3 regions of the Pseudomonas edaphica genome follow, and region 2 is predicted to be linked to each of the others. Evidence: predicted binding sites of a transcription regulator. Region 2 holds the regulator's gene; each other region holds the start of a gene.
The links. Region 2 encodes FliA, which starts transcription of late flagellar genes. Its sites were predicted from a motif close to CTAAAGTTTNNNNNNNNNNNGCCGNTAA; they were not measured.
Positions count from the first base shown of each region.

Region 1: the regulator FliA is predicted to act here: its motif matches at 4,979-5,006, upstream of ACQY47_RS15510 (methyl-accepting chemotaxis protein).
Region 3: the regulator FliA is predicted to act here: its motif matches at 5,790-5,817, upstream of ACQY47_RS00405 (methyl-accepting chemotaxis protein).

Region 1 is NZ_OZ255725.1:3,446,667-3,454,205, forward strand. It holds gene rep (DNA helicase Rep) at 1-428, opposite strand, end outside; gene ACQY47_RS15495 (putative bifunctional diguanylate cyclase/phosphodiesterase) at 684-2,348, shown strand; gene ACQY47_RS15500 (NorM family multidrug efflux MATE transporter) at 2,478-3,881, opposite strand; gene ACQY47_RS15505 (LysR substrate-binding domain-containing protein) at 4,018-4,938, shown strand; gene ACQY47_RS15510 (methyl-accepting chemotaxis protein) at 5,105-7,081, shown strand; gene ACQY47_RS15515 (ABC transporter six-transmembrane domain-containing protein) at 7,085-7,539, opposite strand, start outside.
Region 2 is NZ_OZ255725.1:5,184,301-5,191,839, forward strand. It holds gene flhF (flagellar biosynthesis protein FlhF) at 1-1,141, shown strand, start outside; gene fleN (flagellar synthesis regulator FleN) at 1,247-2,080, shown strand; gene fliA (RNA polymerase sigma factor FliA) at 2,077-2,817, shown strand; gene ACQY47_RS23705 (chemotaxis response regulator CheY) at 2,986-3,360, shown strand; gene ACQY47_RS23710 (protein phosphatase CheZ) at 3,379-4,167, shown strand; gene ACQY47_RS23715 (chemotaxis protein CheA) at 4,179-6,404, shown strand; gene ACQY47_RS23720 (protein-glutamate methylesterase/protein-glutamine glutaminase) at 6,453-7,539, shown strand, end outside.
Region 3 is NZ_OZ255725.1:77,836-85,374, forward strand. It holds gene ACQY47_RS00370 (AraC family transcriptional regulator N-terminal domain-containing protein) at 1-126, opposite strand, end outside; gene ACQY47_RS00375 (NAD-dependent succinate-semialdehyde dehydrogenase) at 284-1,663, shown strand; gene ACQY47_RS00380 (LysR substrate-binding domain-containing protein) at 1,777-2,685, shown strand; gene ACQY47_RS00385 (MmcQ/YjbR family DNA-binding protein) at 2,682-3,035, shown strand; gene ACQY47_RS00390 (amidase) at 3,040-4,326, opposite strand; gene ACQY47_RS00395 (DUF1294 domain-containing protein) at 4,448-4,831, opposite strand; gene ACQY47_RS00400 (undecaprenyl-diphosphate phosphatase) at 4,828-5,658, opposite strand; gene ACQY47_RS00405 (methyl-accepting chemotaxis protein) at 5,883-7,517, shown strand.

The sequences.
Region 1 (7,539 bases), 1.7 Mb from region 2:
TTCCAGGCGCCGATCATGTTCTTGATCTCATCCACGCCGTCGTCGCCTGCGTATTCCTTCTGCATGATGTCAGTCATCAGCGACTTCACATCGGTCTCGTCGAAGATCGAGAAGCCCGGCTTGTAGCCCAGCCGCACGTGCTCCTTGCGGATGATGTTCAAGCCCAGGTTGTGGAACGTGCACACCGTAAGGCCACGGCCTTCGCCGCCCTTGAGCAGCGTGCCGACACGCTCCTTCATTTCGCGCGCGGCCTTGTTGGTAAAGGTCATGGCGACGATGTACTGGGCACGGATGCCGCAGTTTTGGATCAGGTGCGCGATCTTGCGGGTGATCACGCTGGTCTTGCCGGAGCCAGCACCGGCGAGCACCAATAGAGGGCCGCCGACGTAGTTCACGGCTTCTTGCTGCCGGGGATTGAGTCGGGACATACAGAAATCAGGGAGTCGTTGTTCAAAAGGGCGGGCATTTTAACAGGCTGGCAAGATTCTGCTGCTTTAGAACGACGGTGTGACGTACCACTCGATCTAAATTTGCCGGTTTTGATACTTTGCCGCAGGATGTGACGGGTAACTGCAGCGAATGTATACCGTTAGCGTATTTGATAACCCTTATCATTGGTGATTATCAGGCCGCGCGTCATAATGCCCGCCGCCAAAAAATTTTGCAGAGTCTAGGGAGCTAGCTTGTCTACGCCTGTCGAACCCTTGCGTTTGCTGCTACTGGCCGATGAGCCAGCGTGGGCAGCGTTGTTGCGCGAGTGCCTGGCGCCGATGGGCGATGGGGCTGTGCTGGTCAGCGCGCCCAACTGGGACTCGGTGAGTCGTCTGTTCGATGACGACCACAGTGCCGTGTTATTGACCACGCCCAGCCTGCAACCCGGCCCAGGCCGTTGCAGCCTGCCGTGCATATTGCTGCTGGAGCAGGAGCCGCTGGTTTCACCGCTGGGTGTGAGCGATTGGCTGGTCTTTGGTGCATTGGATACCGATACCTTGCGCCGCTGCCTGCGCCACGTGCGTGAGCGCGGCGTGCTGGAAAACACCCTGCAGCGCCTGGCCGAACAGGACCCGCTGACCGGTATCGCCAACCGCCAGGGTTTCCAGACCTTGCTGGCGGCGCGCCTGGCTGAAAACGAAGGCCGTGGCCTGGCCCTCGGCCATCTGGACCTCGACAATTTTCGTCACGCCAACGACGCCTTGGGCCATCAGGCCGGCGATCGTTTGATCCTGCAAGTGGTCTCGCGGCTCAAGAGCCAGCTCGAAGCCGGTGACCAACTGGCGCGCCTGGGCAGCGACGAATTCGCCCTGCTGATCGACACCCGCCGTGCGCCCCAGCGCGCCGAGTGGATGGCCGAGCGCATTACCGAAGCCATGGCCGAGCCGTATTGGGTGGATGGCGAAAGCCTGCTGATCGGCTGCAGCCTGGGCGTGGCACATGCCCGTGCCCGCGCCGGGGCCGACCCGCTGATGTGGCACGCGCACATCGCCATGCAGCAGGCCAAGAGTACCCAGGGCTGTACCTTTCACATCTTCAACGAACGCATCAACCGCAACGCCCGCAGCCTGGCCGACCTGGAAAGTGAGCTGCGCCGTGCTCTGCGCCGCGACGAACTGGAGCTGCATTACCAGCCGCGCCTGGATTTGGACGACGGGCATATCGTCGGCCTGGAAGCGCTGGTGCGCTGGCGCCACGGCGAGCGTGGCCTGTTGCCACCCAGCGAATTCGTGCCCTTGGCCGAACAGAGTGGCCTGATTGTGCCATTGGGTTACTGGGTGATCTCGCGGGCCTTGCGCGATATGCAAGACCTGCGCGAACGCGGCCTGCCGCCGCTGCATATGGCGGTCAACCTGTCGTTTCGCCAATTCCAGGACAGCCAGTTGCTTTCGACGTTGAGCCGGCTGATCGCCGAGCGTGGCGTTGAAGCGCAGTGGCTGGAGTTCGAGCTGACCGAGACCGCCGTGATGCGCCGCAGTGACTTGGTCAAGCAGACCATGGACGCCCTTGGCCGCTTGGGTGTGCGGTTTTCCCTGGATGATTTCGGCACCGGTTTTTCCTCATTCGTGCACCTCAACAGCCTGCCAATTGCCTTGCTGAAGATCGACAAGAGCTTCGTCGGCGGCATGGAAGAGCGCGAAGAAAACCGCAAGCTGGTGCATGCCATGATCAACCTGGCCCACAACCTCAACCTGGAAGTGGTGGCCGAAGGGGTGGAAACCCCTGAACAGCTGGCGTTGTTGCGGCTGTTTGGGTGTGATCAGGCCCAGGGTTACCTGATCAGCAAGCCGTTGCCGTTGCCGGAGCTGGTGGAGTATTTGACGTTCGGCAAGAGCCAGCAGGCGCTGCTGGGCTGAAGGTTGTAAACCCAATCAAAAATGTGGGAGCTGGCTTGCCTGCGATAGCGGTGGGCCAGCCAGCCAATTTGGCATCTGACACACCGCCATCGCAGGCAAGCCAGCTCCCACATTGACCGAGTACATTCTCTAGTCTGGTTGCATGGCCGGGAATTGCGCGCGCACTTCAGGCTCCTGCCGAATCATCCGCTTCATCTTCGCCTCAAACGCCCACGTCAGGCTGACGGCCGCACACGCCAGCCCAAGCGCCAAACCCCACCACACGCCAGTTGGGCCCCAGCCCAGGGTGAACGCCATCAACCAAGCAGACGGCGCGCCGATCAGCCAATAGCAACCCAAACCCACCAGGAAGGTGGTCTTGGCGTCCTTCAGCCCGCGAATACAGCCCATGGCAATGGTTTGCACGCCGTCGAACAACTCAAACCACGCCGCCACGGCCAACAGGCTGACCGCCAGCACGATGACGTCGTGGAAGGCTGGGTCGTTATGGTCCAGAAACAGCCCGATAAGCGCATCGGAAAACAGCCACAGCACAACGGCAAATCCCAACATCACCAACGCGCCAAAACCGATGCCGACCCGCCCGGCCATGCGCGCCTGCAACAATTGCCCGGCGCCGTAATGCTGACCGATGCGCATGGTGATCGCGTAGGACATCCCCGCCGGCACCATGAACGCTACCGAAACGATTTGCAGGGCAATCTGATGCGCTGCCAATTGCGTACTGCCCATGGTGCCCATGCACAACGCCGCGAAGGCAAACAAACCGACCTCCACCGCATAGGTGCCGCCAATCGGCAGGCCCAGGCGCCATAGCTCACGCAGATACTGAGTGTTAAGGCGCAGCAGGCCCGCGCCGAGCGGGTAGGCTGCGTAAGCCCGGTTGCTGCGGATGTACCACATCAGCGCCAGGGCCATGCTGTTGGCGACGATCGCTGTTACCAGGCCGATGCCCATCAGGCCGAGCTTCGGCAGACCGAACATGCCTTCGATCAAGGCATGGTTGAGCAAGTAGTTGAGTACCGTGCCGCCCAGGCTGATCACCATCACCGGCGTTGCCTTGCCGATGGCGCTGGTGAAACCGCGCAAGGCCATGAAGCTCAGGTAGCCGGGCAGGGCGAACGGCAGGATGGTCAAGAATTGCCCAGCCGCCTGCACGTTGGTTTCGGTCTGGCCGAACATCAGCAGCACGGGCTTGAGATTCCACAACAGCAAGCCGGCCACCAACGCCATCAACCACGCCAACCAAAGACCTGCTTGGGTCAGGCGAGTGGCGCCTTCGATGTCACCGGCGCCATGACGGATGGCGACCAGCGTGCCGACGGCGGCAATCACACCGATGCAGAAGATCGCCACGAACGAATAGCTCGCCGCGCCCAAGCCGCCACCGGCCAGGGCTTCGGGGCTCAGGCGGGCCATCATCAGCGTGTCGGTCAGCACCATCAGCATGTGCGCCAACTGTGAGGCAATCAACGGCCCCGACAGCCGCAGAATGGCCCAGAGTTCAGTACGCACCGGATGTTGCATGATCATCACACTCAAAAAGTCAGAGGGTTGGGAAAGGGCTGATTCTCGGCGCTCCCGAGGCATTACACAAAAGGATAAAAGCGATCATTCGCATGATTAAAACTCATGGTAGGGTTGGGTATTGATCTGAGGGGGTTCTTCTATGGCACGCCGTCTACCGCCGCTGTATGCCTTGCGCGCCTTTGAAGCCGCCTCCCGGCACAACTCATTTACCCGTGCGGCGGATGAGCTTTCCATCACGCAAAGTGCTGTCAGCCGGCATATTCGTACGCTCGAAGAGCACTTCGCCTGCCGCCTGTTCCAGCGCAGTGGCCGCAACCTGCAGCTCACCGAAGCGGCGCGCCTACTCTTGCCCGGCGTGCGCGAAGGCTTCGCGGCGCTGGAACGCGCCTGCCACACCCTGAACGCCGAAGACGACATCCTGCGCATGAAGGCGCCATCGACCCTGACCATGCGCTGGTTGCTGGCGCGGCTCAGTCGCTTTCGCGCCTTGCAGCCTGGCAATGAAGTGCAACTGACCAGTGCATGGATGAGCGTGGATGAAGTGGACTTCAACCAGGAACCCTTCGACTGCGCTGTATTACTGAGCTACGGGCACTTTCCGGCGGACTGGGAGGCCTGTTACCTGTTCCCCGAGTTGCTGATTCCGGTGGGTGCGCCCAACCTGCTCAATGACGGGCCGTGGGACGTCCCACGATTGGCAAGCGCCGAGCTGCTGCACCCCACACCCGACCGCCGTGACTGGCGCAATTGGCTGGAGCGCATGGGGTTGTCGTCCCAGGTGTCGCTCAAGGGTGGGCAGGTGTTCGATACCTTGGAGTTGGGCATGATCGCCGCCGCGCGGGGTTACGGCGTGTCCATGGGCGATTTGCTGATGGTGGCCGAAGATGTGGCCCAGGGCCGTTTGAGCCTGCCGTGGCCGACGGCGGTGGCCAGTGGGGAAAATTACTACCTGGTGTGGCCGAAAACCCGTCCCGGTGGCGAGCGCTTGCGGCGATTGGCGGAGTTTCTTCAAGGCGAAGTCAACGCTATGGAATTGCCCCAGGTTGAACGCCTGGCCTAGATCTTCAGTGCAATCGTTTGCGCGATACCCCTGTGAATCGCTCAAGTATTGCCCGCGCTTGCCGAAGAAGGTGTGTTGGAACCCCCGTTTCCAGCGTTTCCCACCAGATAATTTGCCGAGCTGCGCTAAGAGATCAGGATGATCCTGGCCTCGGCCAGGAGCTGTCATGTCTCAACCTCGCGCTCGGATCGCCTCTCAGTTAGGCCTCGCTTTGGCCGTTATTTTGGCCGTCGTCATCAGCGGCAGTACGGTTTTTGCCCTGCGTTCCCTCGACTCGGCCAACCTCGACACCCGCGAGGAACACCTGGCCAGCGAGGCACGCTTGCTGGCCGATCAACTCAACACCTTCCACAGCACCTTGCGCGAGAGTACTCAGCGATTGAGCGGGCTGTTTGAAAAGCGCTTTGGCGCCGGGTTGAGTGTGCGCCCGGACCAGCAGGTCGCCGTGGCCGGTGTGCAGACCCCGAGTCTGCTGTTGGGCGATGAGGTGTTGAACAACAACTTCGCGGAGGTGGACGAGTTCAAGCAGATGTCCGGCGGCGTGGCCACTGTGTTTGTGCGCAGTGGCGAAGACTTCATTCGCATCAGTACCTCCCTGACCAAACAAGATGGCAATCGCGCCATCGGGACTGTGCTGGATCACCAGCATCCGGCCTACCAGCGCCTGTTGGCCGGGCAGAATTACATCGGGCGGGCGGTGTTGTTCGATCGCGCCTACATGACCCAATACAGCCCTGTGCGCGATGCCGCCGGCAAGGTGATCGCCGTGTTGTTTATCGGCTTTGATTACACCGATGAGCAGAAGGCCCAGTTCGACAACCTCAAGCGCTTCCGTATCGGCCAGACTGGCTCACTTGCCTTGCTGGACGAACAGAAGCACTGGCTGGTGCCACCGGCGGGTGTGCAGGCGCTGGATCAGGCGGTTCCGGTGATGCTTGATCTGGCCAAGAACCCAGGCAAAGGCCGCTTCTGGAGCGACAAGGACGAAGACTTCTACAGCGTTGCGGTGCCGTTTGAAGGCGGGCCGTGGTCGGTGGTGGCGAGCATGCCGAAGTCCGAAATACGTGCAGTCACGTGGGCGGTCGGCATTCGCCTGGTGATCGGCAGCGTGCTGGCGATGTTGCTGGCAGTAGGCGCAGCGGTGTGGTTGCTGCGCAGCAAATTGCAGCCTTTGAGCGACTTGGTGCGCCAGGCCGAAGCCTTGGGCGCCGGCGATTTGAGCGCACGCTTGAATGTGTCCAGCCATGATGAAATCGGCCAGTTGGCGAGCAGCTTCAACCAGATGGGTGAGGCGCTTTCGACCATGGTCTCGCATATTCGCAAAGCGGCAGAAGAGGTCAACAGCCGGGCTCAGGCGTTGTCCGGCCTGTCGGGTGGGGCCTATGAGGGCATGGAGCAGCAGTCCGGCGAAATCACCAGCATGGCCGGCGCAGTGGAAGAGTTCAGCGCCACCTCGCTGAACATCGCCGACAACATGGGCAATACCGAGCGACTGGCCCAGGAAAACGCCCAGCAAACGCGTATTGGCCGCACCTCAATGCAAGAGGCGTCGTCGTCGCTGGAGCATATCGCCACCGCCCTCAACAGCACGGCCACGGTGATCAACACCTTGGGCCAGCGCTCCCAGGAAATTGGCGGAATCGTCGGCGTGATCACCTCGATTGCCGAGCAAACCAACTTGCTGGCGCTCAACGCCGCCATCGAGGCGGCGCGGGCCGGTGAACAAGGCCGGGGCTTTGCGGTGGTTGCCGACGAAGTGCGCAACCTGGCCTCGCGCACGCGCCAGGCCACCGACGAAATCTCGGTGATGATCCAAAGCATCCAGCAGGAAACCGGCAACGCCATCAGCACCATGGAGCATGGCAACGTGTTGATGCAGGAAGGCCTGTCGCGCAACGCCGACGTCGCTTCGGCCCTGGCGCGCATCGACGAGCAAAGCCGTTCGGCAGGCCAGCAATTTGCTGCCATTACCACCGCGACCCAGGAGCAGAGCAGCACGGCCAACGTGCTGAGCAGCAACTTGCAAAGCATCGCATTGGCTAACAGCGAACAGCGCGAAGTGGTGTCGAACCTGGCCATTACCGCCAAGGAACTGGAAACCCTGGCGGCAGGCTTGCGGCAGGAGGTCGACCGTTTTCGTTAAGGCTTAATGCTCGCCCAGGCCTGGGTCCACGCGCTTGCCGATGTCCTTGAGGCGCGCCAATTGGTCGACCATCCCCGGTGCCTCGTCCATGCTGGTGACGAAGGTCCACAGGTAGGTCATGACCGCGTAGATGTGGCCGGCCTTGACCGCCGGCGACAAAGCCAACTGGCTGATCGCGACCACAAACAGCAGGGCTGCCAGCGTGCCGAGAAACAGGTACGCGGCGGCCTCGCGGTCAGACAGCCAGATGCACAGGCGTGACAGCACGTGGTAGTGGCGACGCAAGGTCGGTGCGCCGACTTTTTCGACTAACCCGATTTCTTTCTCCAGGCGATCATTCAGGCGCTCATGCAGTTCCTGGTTGCGCTGGGCAAAGCGTGGCAGCAGCGTCACGCACAGCAGCAGGGCGGCCAGGCACGCCAGGCCGACCCAAGGCTCAATCACGATCAGCATCACCG
Region 2 (7,539 bases):
ACTCGAAGACGAACTGCGCAAGACCGCTTCGCGCATTGTCTCGGCCCAGGCTGAATTGAGCATGCGTGGCGACAGCGATGCCAGCACCAATCGCCAATTGTTCGCCGGCCTGCCGCTGACCGCCGCCGAGCCGTTGGTAGAACCGACCTTCAAAGAACCGCCTCGTCCTGCAGCGCCAGCCCCGGCCGCCGCTGTCGACCAGCGCGCGCTCGACTCGATGCGTTTTGAACTCAATGGCCTGCGTGAGCTGCTCGAAGTGCAGTTGGGCTCGCTGGCGTGGACGCAACTGCAAGGCAGTAAACCGCACCAGGCCAACCTGTGGCGTCGCCTGCAACGCATCGGCCTGTCCGGCCCGTTGTCGCGCGATTTGCTTGCACTGACGGCTGAAGTCGAAGAGCCGCGCCAAGCCTGGCGCATGTTGCTGGCGCACCTGGCGCGCATGATCGCCACGCCGGAAATCGAACCGCTGGAAGAGGGCGGTGTGATTGCCATGGTCGGCCCCGCCGGCATGGGCAAGACCACCACCCTGGCCAAGCTGGCCGCGCGTTATGTGCTCAAGTACGGCGCGCAGAACATCGCGCTGGTGAGCATGGACAGCTATCGCATCGGCGCCCAGGAGCAGCTCAAGACCTTGGGCCGCATCCTCAATGTGACAGTGACCCACGTCGACCCGGGCCAGTCCCTGGCCAATGCGCTCGACCCGCTGCTGCGCAAGCGCGTGGTGTTGATCGACACGGCCGGCCTGCAAGCCAGCGATCCGGCACTGCGCATGCAGCTTGAAAGCCTGGCCGGGCGTGGCATCAAGTCGAAAAATTACCTGGTGCTTGCAACCACCAGCCAGAAACAGGTTCTTACCGCTGCCTACCACAGCTACAAACGCTGTGGCCTGGCCGGTTGCATTCTCACCAAGCTCGACGAAACCGCGAGCCTGGGCGAGGTGTTGAGCCTGGCGATCAGTCATGAGTTACCGGTTGCCTACCTGACCGACGGGCCGCGGATCCCGGATGATTTGCATCTGCCGCGCCGTCATCAGTTGGTCAGCCGTGCTGTCAGCGTGCAAATGCAAGAAGAGCCTAGCGAGGAAGCGATGGCCGATATGTTCGCCGACCTTTACCACAACCCGGCTAAGCGGGTGGGGTGAGGCAGGATGAACACCGTGAAATGTATCTACATCGATGGTCTGCAAGCGATTCACGCGGCCAAGCCATGTAGCCTGCGTCTAAGCAAGACAAGGTAAAGAAATAAAATGGGCAGCATGCATCCCGTACAGGTGATCGCGGTGACCGGCGGCAAAGGTGGCGTCGGGAAAACTAACGTGTCAGTGAATTTGTCCCTGGCCCTGGCAGAGCTTGGCCGTCGCGTCATGCTGCTGGATGCTGACCTGGGCCTGGCGAACGTGGACGTTCTGCTGGGGCTGACACCCAAACACACCCTTGCCGATGTGATCGAAGGCCGTTGTGAGCTGCGCGATGTGCTGCTGCAAGGCCCCGGTGGCATTCGCATCGTGCCGGCTGCCTCAGGCACCCAGAGCATGGTGCACCTGAGCCCGGCGCAGCATGCCGGCCTGATTCAGGCGTTCAGCGACATCGGCGACAACCTCGATGTGCTGGTGATCGACACCGCCGCCGGGATCGGCGAGTCCGTGGTCAGCTTCGTGCGCGCAGCCCAGGAAGTGCTGCTGGTGGTGTGCGACGAACCCACGTCGATCACCGACGCCTATGCCCTGATCAAACTGCTTAACCGTGACTACGGCATGAACCGCTTCCGCGTGCTGGCCAACATGGCCCAAAGCCCGCAGGAAGGGCGAAATCTGTTTGCCAAGTTGACCAAGGTCACGGATCGCTTCCTCGATGTCGCCTTACAATACGTGGGCGCAGTTCCTTATGACGAGTGTGTGCGCAAGGCTGTGCAAAAGCAGCGTGCAGTCTATGAAGCGTTCCCTCGTTCGAAGTGCGCATTGGCGTTCAAGGCTATTGCTCAGAAGGTCGATACTTGGCCGTTGCCTGCCAACCCTCGGGGGCATCTGGAGTTTTTCGTCGAGCGATTGGTGCATCAGACGAGCGCGGGACCTGTGCTATGACATCCAGCGGCTACAACCTTTACAAAAAGTCGGCACGTGACAGTCAGGGCGAACTGATCGAGCGCTATGCGCCCTTGGTCAAGCGCATTGCCTATCACTTGCTGGCACGCCTGCCTGCCAGTGTGCAGGTTGAGGACTTGATCCAGGCCGGCATGATCGGCCTGCTCGAAGTGTCGACCAAATACGACGCGAGCAAGGGCGCGAGTTTCGAGACGTATGCGGGTATTCGCATACGCGGTGCGATGCTCGATGAAGTGCGTAAAGGGGATTGGGCGCCGCGTTCGGTACATCGCAATACGCGTATGGTCAGTGACGCAATTCGTGCAATTGAAGCAAAAACCGGTCGTGACGCTAAAGATCATGAAGTTGCGGCCGAACTCCAATTGAGTCTCGACGATTACTACGGGATTTTGAACGATACCTTGGGCAGCCGCCTGTTCAGTTTCGACGACCTTTTGCAGGACGGCGAACACGAAGGGCTGCACGAGGACGGCGCGAGTGCACATCTGGAACCGTCGCGCGACCTGGAAGACGAACGTTTCCAGAGCGCGTTGGCGGAGGCGATTGCCAATTTGCCGGAGCGTGAGCGACTGGTGTTGGCGCTGTACTACGACGAAGAGCTGAACCTCAAGGAAATCGGTGAGGTCCTGGGGGTCAGCGAATCGCGTGTCAGCCAGCTGCATAGCCAGTGCGCCGCCCGCTTGCGGGGGCGATTGGGAGAGTGGCGCGCGCGCTGACAGGCAGTGTGGGGACACTGCAGACGCTACCGCAAAGGCTCTACGCTTTTGCGGGTTCGTGCCGTGGTGCCCTGGGCAGTCCTTTTTGTGTAACGCCTGTTGATTGAAATGGCGCGTCCAGGTGCTGGGCGCGTTTAAGACTGCTTGGAGGTCGAATTGGACAAGAACATGAAAATCCTCATCGTTGATGACTTCTCAACGATGCGGCGGATCATAAAAAACCTGTTGCGTGACCTTGGGTTCACCAACACGGTCGAGGCGGATGACGGCCTGACGGCGATTCCGATCCTCAACAGCGGGAGCATCGACTTTCTGGTAACCGACTGGAACATGCCGGGCATGACCGGTATCGACTTGCTGCGTCACGTGCGCGCCGATGAAAAACTGCGCAGCTTGCCTGTGTTGATGGTGACCGCCGAAGCCAAGCGTGAACAGATCATCGAAGCCGCCCAGGCCGGGGTTAACGGTTACGTGGTCAAGCCATTCACTGCATTGGCCTTGAAAGAGAAGATCGAAAAAATCTTCGAACGCATCCACGGCTGATGTCACCACGGGGGAGCTATGGAGCATAAAGAAACGTCACAGGGCGATTTTGAATCGACCCTGAAAAAGCATGCTCACCAGTTGGTCGACAGCCTTGAAAAAGGCCAGTTCGGCGACGCGGTGCAGTTGATCCATGAGCTTAACCAGACCCGTGACCGCGGCCTGTATCAGGAAGTGGGCAAGCTCACACGCGAGCTGCACAGTGCAATCGTCAATTTTCAGATTGACCCGCACATGCCCCAGGCCGAAGAAATCTCGCAGATCACCGATGCCACCGAACGCCTGTCCTATGTGGTCCGGCTGACTGAGGCGGCGGCCAACCGCACCATGGACCTGGTGGAAAACGCCACGCCCTTGGTCAATGGCATGGCCACCGAAGCTCAGGCGCTCAGCGTTGACTGGGGCCGCTTCATGCGCCGGGAAGTGGGGGCTGAGGAGTTTCGTGAGTTGGCGCGTCGGGTCGAGGCTTTTCTGTCGCGCACCGAACAGGAAAACCGCACGGTGGCCAGCAACCTCAATGACATTCTGCTGGCCCAGGATTACCAGGACCTCACCGGTCAAGTGATCAAGCGCGTGACCCAACTGGTCACCGAAGTGGAAAGCAACTTGCTCAAATTGGTGCTGATGGCCGGCCAGGTCGACCGTTTTGCCGGCATCGAACATGACCGCGCAGCGATCCTCTCGGAAAAAGATCCACAAAAACATCTCGCCAAGGGTGAAGGTCCGCAGATTCATGCCGATAAACGTGAAGACGTTGTGTCAGGTCAGGATGACGTAGATGACCTGTTATCCAGTTTAGGCTTCTAAGGAGCACCCACATGAGCTTCGGCGCCGATGAAGAAATCCTTCAGGATTTCCTTGTAGAGGCCGGCGAAATTTTAGAGCAACTGTCCGAACAACTGGTCGAGCTGGAAAGCCGACCGGATGATGCGAACCTGCTCAATGCAATTTTTCGCGGTTTTCACACTGTAAAAGGGGGCGCCGGCTTCCTCCAGCTCCATGAGCTGGTGGAGTGCTGTCACATCGCCGAGAACGTGTTCGACATCCTGCGCAAGGGTGAGCGTCACGTCGACTCGGAACTGATGGACGTGATTCTCGAAGCATTGGATGCGGTCAACGGCATGTTCAGCGAGGTGCGCGAGCGTGCGCCGATCACGGCCGCCACGCCGGAGCTGCTGGCTGCGCTGGCACGCCTGGCCGAACCTGCCGATACCTCGGTTGCGCCGGTCGCCGCGCCTGAGCCTGAGGTTGAAGCCGAGCCGGATGTGACCGACAGCGAGTTCGAACAGCTGCTCAACTCCCTGAGCGCGGTGAAAGCCGAAGCTGAAGCACCGCAAGCGGTGGCTGCGCCTGCCGTGCCGACCAGCGAAGACATTACCGACGCAGAATTCGAATCCCTGCTCGACCAGTTGCACGGTAAAGGCCAGTTTGCGCCGGACGCCGTGGCACCTGCTGCTGAGTCGGCAGCGCCTGCTGCGTCTGCCACATCTACAAGCGCCACCGACATTACCGACGACGAATTCGAAGCACTGCTCGACCAATTGCATGGCAAGGGCACGTTTGCTGCCGAAGCCTTGCCGGAAGTCGCCGCCATCGCAGCCGCACCTGCCGCCAGCGCTGCGCCTGCCAGCGTTGAGCCTGCCGCTGACGGCCTGATCTCCGATCACGAATTCGAAGCGCTGCTCGACGAGTTGCATGGCAAAGGCAAGTTCTCTGAAGTGGCCCCGGCCGCAGCAGCGACTGCAACGCCTGTGGCTGCCAAACCTGCGCCAGCCAAAGCCGCCGCGCCTGTGGCTGCCAAGCCCGCACCGGCACCGGCTGCCGCACCTGCGCGTGCCGCAGCGGCGCCGGTAGCCGAAAAGCCTGCCAGTGAAGCCGAAACCACCGTGCGGGTTGATACCGCGCGCCTGGACGACATCATGAACATGGTCGGCGAACTGGTGCTGGTGCGTAACCGCCTGGTGCGCCTGGGCCTGAACAGCGGCGATGAAGCCATGCAAAAGGCCGTGTCGAACCTCGACGTGGTCACCGCAGACTTGCAGACCGCCGTAATGAAAACGCGCATGCAGCCGATCAAGAAAGTCTTCGGCCGCTTCCCGCGTCTGGTTCGCGACCTGGCGCGCCAGCTCAAGAAAGAAATCAACCTGGAACTGGTGGGTGAAGAAACCGACCTCGACAAAAACCTTGTCGAGGCCCTGGCCGACCCGCTGGTCCACTTGGTGCGCAACGCCGTCGACCATGGCGTCGAAACCCCGGAAGAACGCGAAGCCTCGGGCAAGTCCCGCAACGGCAAGGTGATTCTGGCGGCGGAGCAAGAAGGCGACCACATCCTGCTGTCGATTACCGATGACGGCAAAGGCATGGACCCGGCAATTCTGCGCAATATCGCCGTCAAGCGCGGCGTGATGGACAAGGACGCCGCCGACCGCCTGACCGACACCGAATGCTACAACCTGATCTTCGCGCCGGGCTTCTCGACCAAGACCGAGATTTCCGATGTGTCCGGCCGTGGCGTGGGCATGGACGTGGTGAAGACCAAGATCAGCCAGCTCAACGGCTCGATCAATATCTACTCGACCAAGGGCCAGGGCTCCAAGATCGTCATCAAGGTGCCGTTGACCTTGGCGATCATGCCGACCCTGATGGTGATGCTGGGCAACCAGGCGTTCGCCTTCCCGCTGGTCAACGTCAACGAGATCTTCCACCTCGACCTGTCACGCACCAACGTGGTGGACGGCCAGGAAGTGGTGATCGTGCGCGACAAGGCGTTGCCACTGTTCTACCTCAAGCGCTGGCTGGTGGCTTCGGCCAAGCATGAAGAGCAGCGCGAAGGCCATGTGGTGATTCTGTCCGTGGGCACCCAGCGCATCGGCTTTGTGGTCGATCAACTGGTGGGCCAGGAAGAAGTGGTCATCAAGCCTTTGGGCAAAATGCTGCAGGGAACCCCAGGCATGTCGGGTGCGACCATCACCGGTGACGGTCGGATCGCGCTGATTCTTGATGTTCCGAGCATGCTCAAGCGTTACGCCGCTCGGCGTATTTGATTCTGGTGGGGCAGGGCGGTAGTGCCCGCCCCGCCTAACGGAGTGTTTATGGCAGTCAAGGTCCTGGTGGTGGACGATTCGGGTTTCTTCCGCCGCCGCGTCTCGGAAATTCTTTCCGCCGATCCAACCATCCAGGTGGTCGGCACGGCCACCAACGGTAAAGAGGCGATTGATCAAGCCATTGCGTTGAAACCGGACGTGATCACCATGGACTACGAGATGCCGATGATGGATGGCATCACCGCAGTCCGGCACATCATGCAGCGCTGCCCGACCCCGGTGTTGATGTTCTCCTCGCTGACCCACGAAGGCGCCCGGGTGACCCTGGATGCGTTGGACGCGGGTGCGGTGGACTTCCTGCCGAAGAATTTCGAAGACATCTCGCGCAACCCCGACAAGGTCAAGCAGATGCTGTGCGAGAAGGTGCACAGCATTTCGCGCAGTAACCGTCGCAGCCTGTTCAGTGCGCCTGCGCCAGTTGCCGCGCCGACGCCGAGCACCTCGACGTTTGCTCGCCCGGCCCCGGCACCGATAGCCCGGCCCGCAGTGGCGCCGGTGCGGGCCCCGGCACCGAGCGCGCATTCGCCTGCGCCCAAGCGCAAAGCCTACAAGCTGGTCGCCATTGGTACATCCACTGGCGGCCCGGTGGCCTTGCAACGCGTGTTGACTCAACTGCCGGCCAACTTCCCGGCGCCGATTGTGTTGATCCAGCACATGCCCGCCGCCTTTACCAAGGCCTTCGCCGAGCGCCTGGACAAGCTGTGCCGCATCAGCGTCAAGGAAGCCGAGGATGGTGACATCCTGCGTCCTGGCCTGGCGCTGCTGGCACCGGGCGGCAAGCAGATGATGGTCGACGGCCGTGGCGCGATCAAAATCCTGCCGGGCGACGAGCGCTTGAACTACAAGCCGTGCGTGGATATCACCTTCGGCTCGGCGGCCAAGTCCTACGGCGACAAAGTTCTGGCGGTGGTACTCACCGGCATGGGCGCCGACGGCCGTGAAGGCGCACGCCTGCTCAAGCAGGGTGGCAGCGCGATCTGGGCGCAGGACGAAGCCAGCTGCGTGATTTATGGCATGCCCATGGCCATCGTCAAGGCGGACCTGGCTGACGCGGTTTATAGCCTGGACGACATCG
Region 3 (7,539 bases), 1.4 Mb from region 2:
CACCGACACCCGGTGCAGCGGCCGATTTGAGCGCAGGAAACGCACATCCTCCAGAGCGCTCAGGTTATAGCCTTCGACAGGCGCCAAGCGCCCCATCAGCTCGATGATTTTGTGGGTGCGGCCCATGGCGCATGGCTCCTGGCGAAAACAGCACGGTACTGCGCAAACACCGATATGGCTATGCACTCATAGGAATAGGCAATCAGCACATTGGAATGGATATTCGCTCAAACCGCAGTGTTCCGTAGCCTGAAACAGCACTTTCAGCCTTCGGAGTTTGCCCATGCTTATCGTCTACAACCCTGCCACCGGCGAAGAAATCGGCCGTGTGACCAAGCACACCTCAGCCCAGGTCAAGGCCGCCGTTGACCGCACCTGCGCCGCCTTCCCCGAATGGTCCGGCAAACTCGCCAAGGAGCGCAGCGACATTCTGCGCCGCTGGCACGACAGCGTTAAGGCGGACAAGGAGGCCTTCGCCGAACTGCTGTGCCGTGAAAACGGCAAGTGCCTGAGCGAAGCCCGAGGTGAAGTCGACTACGGTTTGGGCTTTATCGAGTGGTACGCCGAAGAAGCCAAGCGCGTCTACGGCGACACCATCCCCACCCACGACCGCAACGCCACTGTGGTGGTGACCAAGGAAGCCATCGGCCCGGTAGCGGCCATTACGCCGTGGAACTTCCCGTTCATGATGATCACCCGCAAAGTCGCCACGGCCCTGGCCGCTGGCTGCACCATGGTGATCAAGCCCGCCGAAGACACACCGCTCACCGCCCTCAAACTGCTGGACTACGCACGCAAGGCCGGTATCGAAGCCGGTGTGCTTGAAGTGGTGGTGGGTGATCCCAAGGAGATCGGCCTGATCCTCACTGGCGACCCACGTATCCGCAAGATCTCGTTCACCGGCTCCACCGGTGTGGGCAAATTGCTCGCAGCGCAGTGCGCAGCGACTATCAAGAAGATGACCCTGGAGCTGGGCGGCAATGCGCCGTTTATTGTGTTTGAGGACGCCAACCTGGATGAAGCGGTAAAAGGACTGGTCGGCGCCAAACTGCGCAACTCGGGCCAGGTGTGCATCTCGCCGAACCGGATCTTTGTGCAGCACAGCATTCTCGAAGGCTTTATCGAACGCATGAAGGCTGCCGTCGCCACCATCGAAGTGGACCAGGGCCTGCGCGAAGGCTTTGTGGTCGGGCCGCTGGTCAATCAACTGGGTTTTGACAAAGTCGTGCGTCTGGTCGAGGACGCCAAGGCGGCGGGCGCCAACGTGCTGATGGGCGGCAAACCCCACGCCAAGGGCGGGCTGTTCTATGAACCGACCGTATTGACCGGCTTGCAGGACGATTCACCGCTGGCGACCGAGGAGATCTTCGGCCCCGTGTTCGCCGTCTACTCGTTCAAGGACGAAGAAGAAGTCATCGCCCGCGCCAACCAGACCGAGTTCGGCCTGGTGGCCTATGCCTACACCAGCGCGCTGGGCCGGTCGTTGCGCCTGTCACGTCAACTGGAGGCCGGCATGGTGATCCTAAACTCGGGTTCTGTGGGCACGGCGTCGGTCCCGTTTGGTGGCATCAAGCAGTCCGGCTATGGGCGTGAAGGCAGCTATTACGGGATCGAGGAGTACGTGCACGTGAAGTATGTGTTGATGGCGGGGGCGCAGTTCTAAGCCCTCTCACCCTCCAAAAGCCAGTGCCTGCAAGGTGCTGGCTTTTTTTTAGGCTGGATTTGCGCACGCCACACGCGGATAGTTCGTCCCACTGACAGGACAATAGGTTGACCATGCAAGACCTCAACGACCTCTACTACTTCGCCAAAGTCGTCGAAGCCGGCGGCTTTGCGGCGGCCGGCCGGCTGCTGGGGATTCCCAAGTCACGGCTGTCGCGGCGCATCGCCGAACTGGAAGAACGCCTTGGCGCCCGCCTGTTGCAACGCACCACGCGGCAATTGACCCTCACTGCCGTCGGCGAGCGCTACCTGCGCCATTGCCAGGCGATGCTGCTGGAAGCGGAAATGGCCGACGAGGCCGTGGCCAGCATGTCCAGCGAACCCCGCGGGCGCCTGCGCGTGAGTTGTCCGGTGGGCATGGCGCAGCACATGTTGCCAGGCATCGTTGCCGGCTTTCTCGCCGCTCACCCACTGGTGCAGCTGGAAATGACCCTGGTCAACCGACGCGTCGACCTGGTGGCCGAAGGTATCGATGTGGCCCTGCGCGTGCGCGAGTTGGGCGATGAAGACCCGTTGCTGGTGACCAAGCGCCTGCGCCAGGCCCAGACAGTCTTGGTGGCCAGCCCGCAGTTCCTGCAAGGCCGCCAAATCAACACCCCGGACGATCTCAAGCAATTGCCGGTACTCGCTGCGCTTGAGGCCGATCGCCTGGTGCACTTGCGGTTGATCGACCCGCAGGGCAATACCGAAAACCTATCCATGGAAGCGCGCCTGGGCATCGACGACTTTATCGTGCGCAAAGCCTGCGCCTTGCAGGGCCTGGGCTTTACCCTGCTGCCAATGATGTATTGCGAAGAGGAGCTGGCCAGCGGCCAATTGGTGCAGTTGCTGCCGCAATGGTCTTCGCCGGGCGGCTGGTTGCAGGCGGTCTACCCGCACCGCCGTGGCGTGTTACCGGCGATTCGGGCCTGGATCGACTATCTGGAAGAAGCCTTCAAGGGTTGCGGAGACCGTTTGCTATGAAGATGAGCGAAGCACAAGTCGCGGCATTCTGCCTGGGCCTGCCCGGCGCGCGGGAAGACTACAAGTGGGGCGGCGTGCGCGTGTTCTCGATTGCCGGCAACAAGATGTTCGCCCTGCAGAACCTGCGCGGTGACTCGCTGGCGTTCAAGGTCGACAAGGAGCTGTTCCTCGGCCATGTGGACCGCCCTGGCATCCACCCCGCGCCGTACCTGGCGCGGGCGCAGTGGGTGATCATGAACACGCCCTACCCGCTGGGCGCCGAGGAACTGCGTGGCCTGTTGCAGCGCTCGCACCAGTTGGTGGTAAGCAAATTGCCCAAGCGCGCGCAGGTGGGACTGAAGCTGGATTGATGGTTCAACGCGCAAACGGCAGTGCGCGCTCAATGGCCCTCGCCGCCGCCAGCGCCAAATGCTCGTGCCAGGGCCGTGCAACGATCTGTACACCCACCGGCAAACCCGAGTCAGCAGTACCGGCGCGCACCACCACACAGGGCCAGCCGGCCAGGCTGTATGGCAGCGTATGGCTGAACAACCCTGGCCGGGCGGTGCCCAGCAGCGGCGCCGGGGCCGCGTCAACCGGGCACAGGATAATGTCGTAGTCCGCCATGAACCCCAGCATGGCACTGCGAAACTGATCCCAATCCGAGAGCAACTGTATCGCCTGTGCCCCGGAGCCTTTGCCCATTGCCCAGTAGCGCTCGGTAATATCGCGAGCATTACGCAATGCCGAAGGGAACGCCTGACGGACCACGACGCCCGCACCTGCCAGCAAGTCGGCAGCCACCTGCAGCGTGACCTGGGTACACGTGTCTATCGGTTCGATGCCGCCCTCGCTGTACCAGGCGACGCGCAAACCATTCAGTGCCTGTGGAGGCATATCCGGCAGCGGCATTGGAATCACCCCACAATCGTGCCCATCCTCACCGGCGATCACCCGGAACACCAGGTCCAGGTCTTCGACATGCCGGGCCATCGGGCCGATCTGGCTGCGGCTATCACTCAACCCACCCGGGTGATCGAAAACCCCGGTGTTGGGCACCCGGCCCGTGGTGGGCTTCAAGGTACTGACTCCGCAAAAATGCGCCGGTATGCGCAGGCTGCCACCCGAATCGCTGCCCAGCCCCAGCGGCGAAAGGCCGGCAGCCACCGCAGCAGCTTCGCCACCGCTGCTGCCGCCGGGGCCATGGGACAGCGCATGGGGGTTACGGGTAGCGCCGTAGACCGGGTTATCGGTCACTCCACCGCCACCGCCCGGCGGGCAGTTGCTTTTACCCAAAAGAATGGCGCCGGCCGCTTTCATGCGCGTCACTGCAACAGCATCGTGCTGAGGACAATAATGAGCCCGATCAACCAGACCCGCTGCCGACACCACCCCACGGGTATCGAAAACATCTTTGACCGTGAAGGGAACGCCCTGCAACACGCCGCCATACTCGCCTTGGGCAATAGCACGATCAACCGCCCAGGCATCGGCCAACGCCGTATCGGCACAGACCTGCACCAGCGCGTTGACCGAGGGGTTGAGCGCCTCGATACGCGCAAGGTAAAAACTGACGATGGCGGTGGAAGTAAACTTGCGTTGTTGAATCAGCGCTGCAAGCTCAGTTGCCGAATGATGAAGCAATGAATCTGAAAAAGACATTCGTGTGGGCCCCGTGCGCTCAAGTGCCCGAAGCATAACGCGAGCCTGTTGCTGGTTTACAGGGCCGTCTGGGTAAGCTGCCTCCCGCAATCGCGTAGGAAATATCCCAGACGCATCAACACTATAAAACCGAGAGCAGCGTGCCGCCCAGGAACAGCTGGTCCAGCCAGAACACTTGGTGCAGCAACACAATCACCCAGAACAGCACCTGATACGACACCTTGCGCGTCTTGTGGCGAAACACCTGCTGGGCAATCAGCGCCCCCGGCCAACCGCCCGCCAGCTCCACGGCATGCAGGATATTTTCGCGCACGCGCGGGCCTTCGGCTTGGGCCTTGCGTTTGTCGCCCCAGTACAGGAAAAACGCCACCACGCTGACCACGCCATAGGCGGCCAGCGGGATCAGCGTCTCGCCGCGATACCACAACAGTGCCGCGCCAGTCAGCGGCGCGGCGCACAACAAAACAAAGATGAACACCTTCAAGCGCGGGTGTTGAATGCTCATGGCTTGACCGCCGTCCAGTCGATCCAGCCAAACTGCCAGGTCGCCAGGATCACCAGGCCAAACGCAATCCGATACCAGGCAAACGCCGCGTAACTGTGGCTGGCGATAAACTTGAGCAACGCCTTGACCGCAATCATCGCGAAGATGAACGAGGTGACAAAGCCGATGGCAAACACCGGCAAGTCATCGGGCTGGAACAGGTGACGGTACTTGTAGCCCGAATACACGGCAGCGCCGACCATGGTCGGCATGGCCAGGAAGAACGAGAACTCGGTGGCGGTCTTGCGCGACAGGCCGAACAACAGGCCGCCGATAATGGTCGCGCCGGAGCGCGAAGTGCCTGGAATCATTGCCAGGCACTGGGCCACACCGACCTTGAGCGCGTCTTTCCAGGTGATCTCATCCACCGTTTCAGCGTGCACTGCATGTTGGCGGCGCTCGGCCCACAGCATGATCACCCCGCCCACCACCAGCGCGGTGGCCACCGTGATCGGGTTAAACAGGTAATGCTTGATCAGGTCGGCAAAAATCACCCCCAACACCACCGCCGGCAGCACTGCGATGATCAGGTTGACGGTAAAGCGCTGGGCGTTGCGCTGGGTCGGCAAGCCGATCACCACGTCGAGGATCTTGCGCCGAAACTCCCAGACCACCGCGAGGATCGCGCCCAGTTGAATAATGATGTTGAACGCTTCAAAGCGTTCTCCGCCGAAGCCGATCAAGTCGGCGACGATAATCTGGTGCCCGGTGCTGGAGATCGGCAGGAACTCGGTCAGCCCCTCCACCACGCCAAGAATCAATGCCTGTATGGCGGTCCAAAAATCCATGTATCCCCCAAAGGTCATGCGCTGCGGCATGCCTTGTCTGTCTTTTTAATGTTCACTGACCACGTGCAATCGTGATGCGCTGCGGATTTTCACCAGCCGTGCGCAAAAATTTCGTGAAAAATCAGGGAGTACTCAGGTTTTTCGATTACAGGCCGAAAGCCTATCAGACAAGCTGGAATTGTCGATGCAGCACACAATTATAAAAAGCACGGAGTGACAGGACGATGAACAGTTTGCGCAGCATGTCGATCAGCCGCCGTCTTTGGCTGATCCTGATAGTCGCCGTGTTGATGCTGCTAACCTTGGGGCTGTTGATGCTAAAGCAGATCCATGGCGACCTCTACCAGGCCAAACGCCAGCAGACCCAGCACGTGGTGCAAACCGCCAGCGGCGTGCTGGCTTACTACCAGAACCTTGAAAAAACCGGCGTTCTCACCCGCGAGGCCGCGCAACAGCAAGCCCTCAGCGCAGTCCGTGGCTTGCGCTACGACCACGATGATTACTTCTGGATCAACGACCTGACGCCCGTGATGATCATGCACGCGGCCAACCCCAAGCTCGACGGCCAGAACCTCTCGGCAATCCGCGACCCGGACGGTTTTGCGGTGTTCAATGAATTTGTGATCCTGGCCAAGGCCAAGGGCGCCGGCATCGTCAACTATCGCTGGCCCAAACCGGGCGCCGACGCGCCGGTGGAGAAGACCTCGTATATCCAACTGTTCGAGCCGTGGGGCTGGATTATCGGCTCGGGCGTGTACGTGGACGATGTGCAGGCCGAATTCACCGGCCAGGTGTGGAAAGCCTCATTGATCGGCCTGGGCATTGCGCTGCTGATGGCGCTGTTGGTGATCCTGATCGCGCGCAGCATTGTGCATCCATTGCAGACGGCAGTGAATGCCATGGGCAATATTGCCAGCGGCGAAAGCGACCTGACCCGCACCCTCGACACCCACGGGCGCGACGAGGTCACTCAATTGTCGCAGCACTTCAATAGCTTTACCGCCAAGCTGCGCCAGGTGGTCGGCCAATTACAGGAGTGTGCCAACGCGCTGGGCCAATCTTCCACGGAACTGGGCACCAATGCCAGCCAGGCCCACGACCGTAGCCAGCAACAATCCCAGCAGATGGAGCTGGTGGCTACCGCGATCAACGAAGTGACCTATGGCGTGCAGGACGTGGCAAAAAATGCCGAGCATGCCGCCAGCGAAATGCGCGACGCCCAGGCCCAGGCGCAGCAGGGCCAAGTGAATATCGACGGCAGCCTGCAACAGATCGACCAGCTCTCCAGCACCATCAGCCAGGCCGTGGAGGTGATCCGCACGCTGTCCAGCGAAAGTACACAGATTGGTGGTGTGCTGGAAGTGATCCGTTCGATTGCCGACCAGACCAACTTGTTGGCCCTCAACGCCGCCATCGAGGCGGCGCGTGCCGGTGAACAGGGTCGCGGGTTTGCCGTGGTCGCCGATGAAGTGCGGCTGTTGGCCCAGCGCACGCAGAAATCCACCGCCGAAATCCAGGTGATGATTGAGCGCCTGCAAGGGCATTCGGAAGCAGCGGTCAAAGTGATCAGCGACAGCCACAGTGCCTCGCAACTGACCATTGAACAAGCTGGCCAGGCAGGTGCGAGCCTCACCGCCATTGGCCAGGCGTTGCGCAACCTCAATGGGCTGAATGCCTCGATCGCCAGCGCGACCTTGCAACAGGCGCACGTGGTGGAGGATATCAACCAGAACGTCACCCAGGCGGCGGGTTTGTCCCACAGCACGGCGCTGGCGGCGGAGCAGTCCAGTGTGGCGAGCGCGCATTTGCGTGGGTTGAGTGAGCAGCTTGGAGGGTTGTTGCGCCAGTTCAAGATCTGAGGCGAGCCCCTGTGGGAGCTGG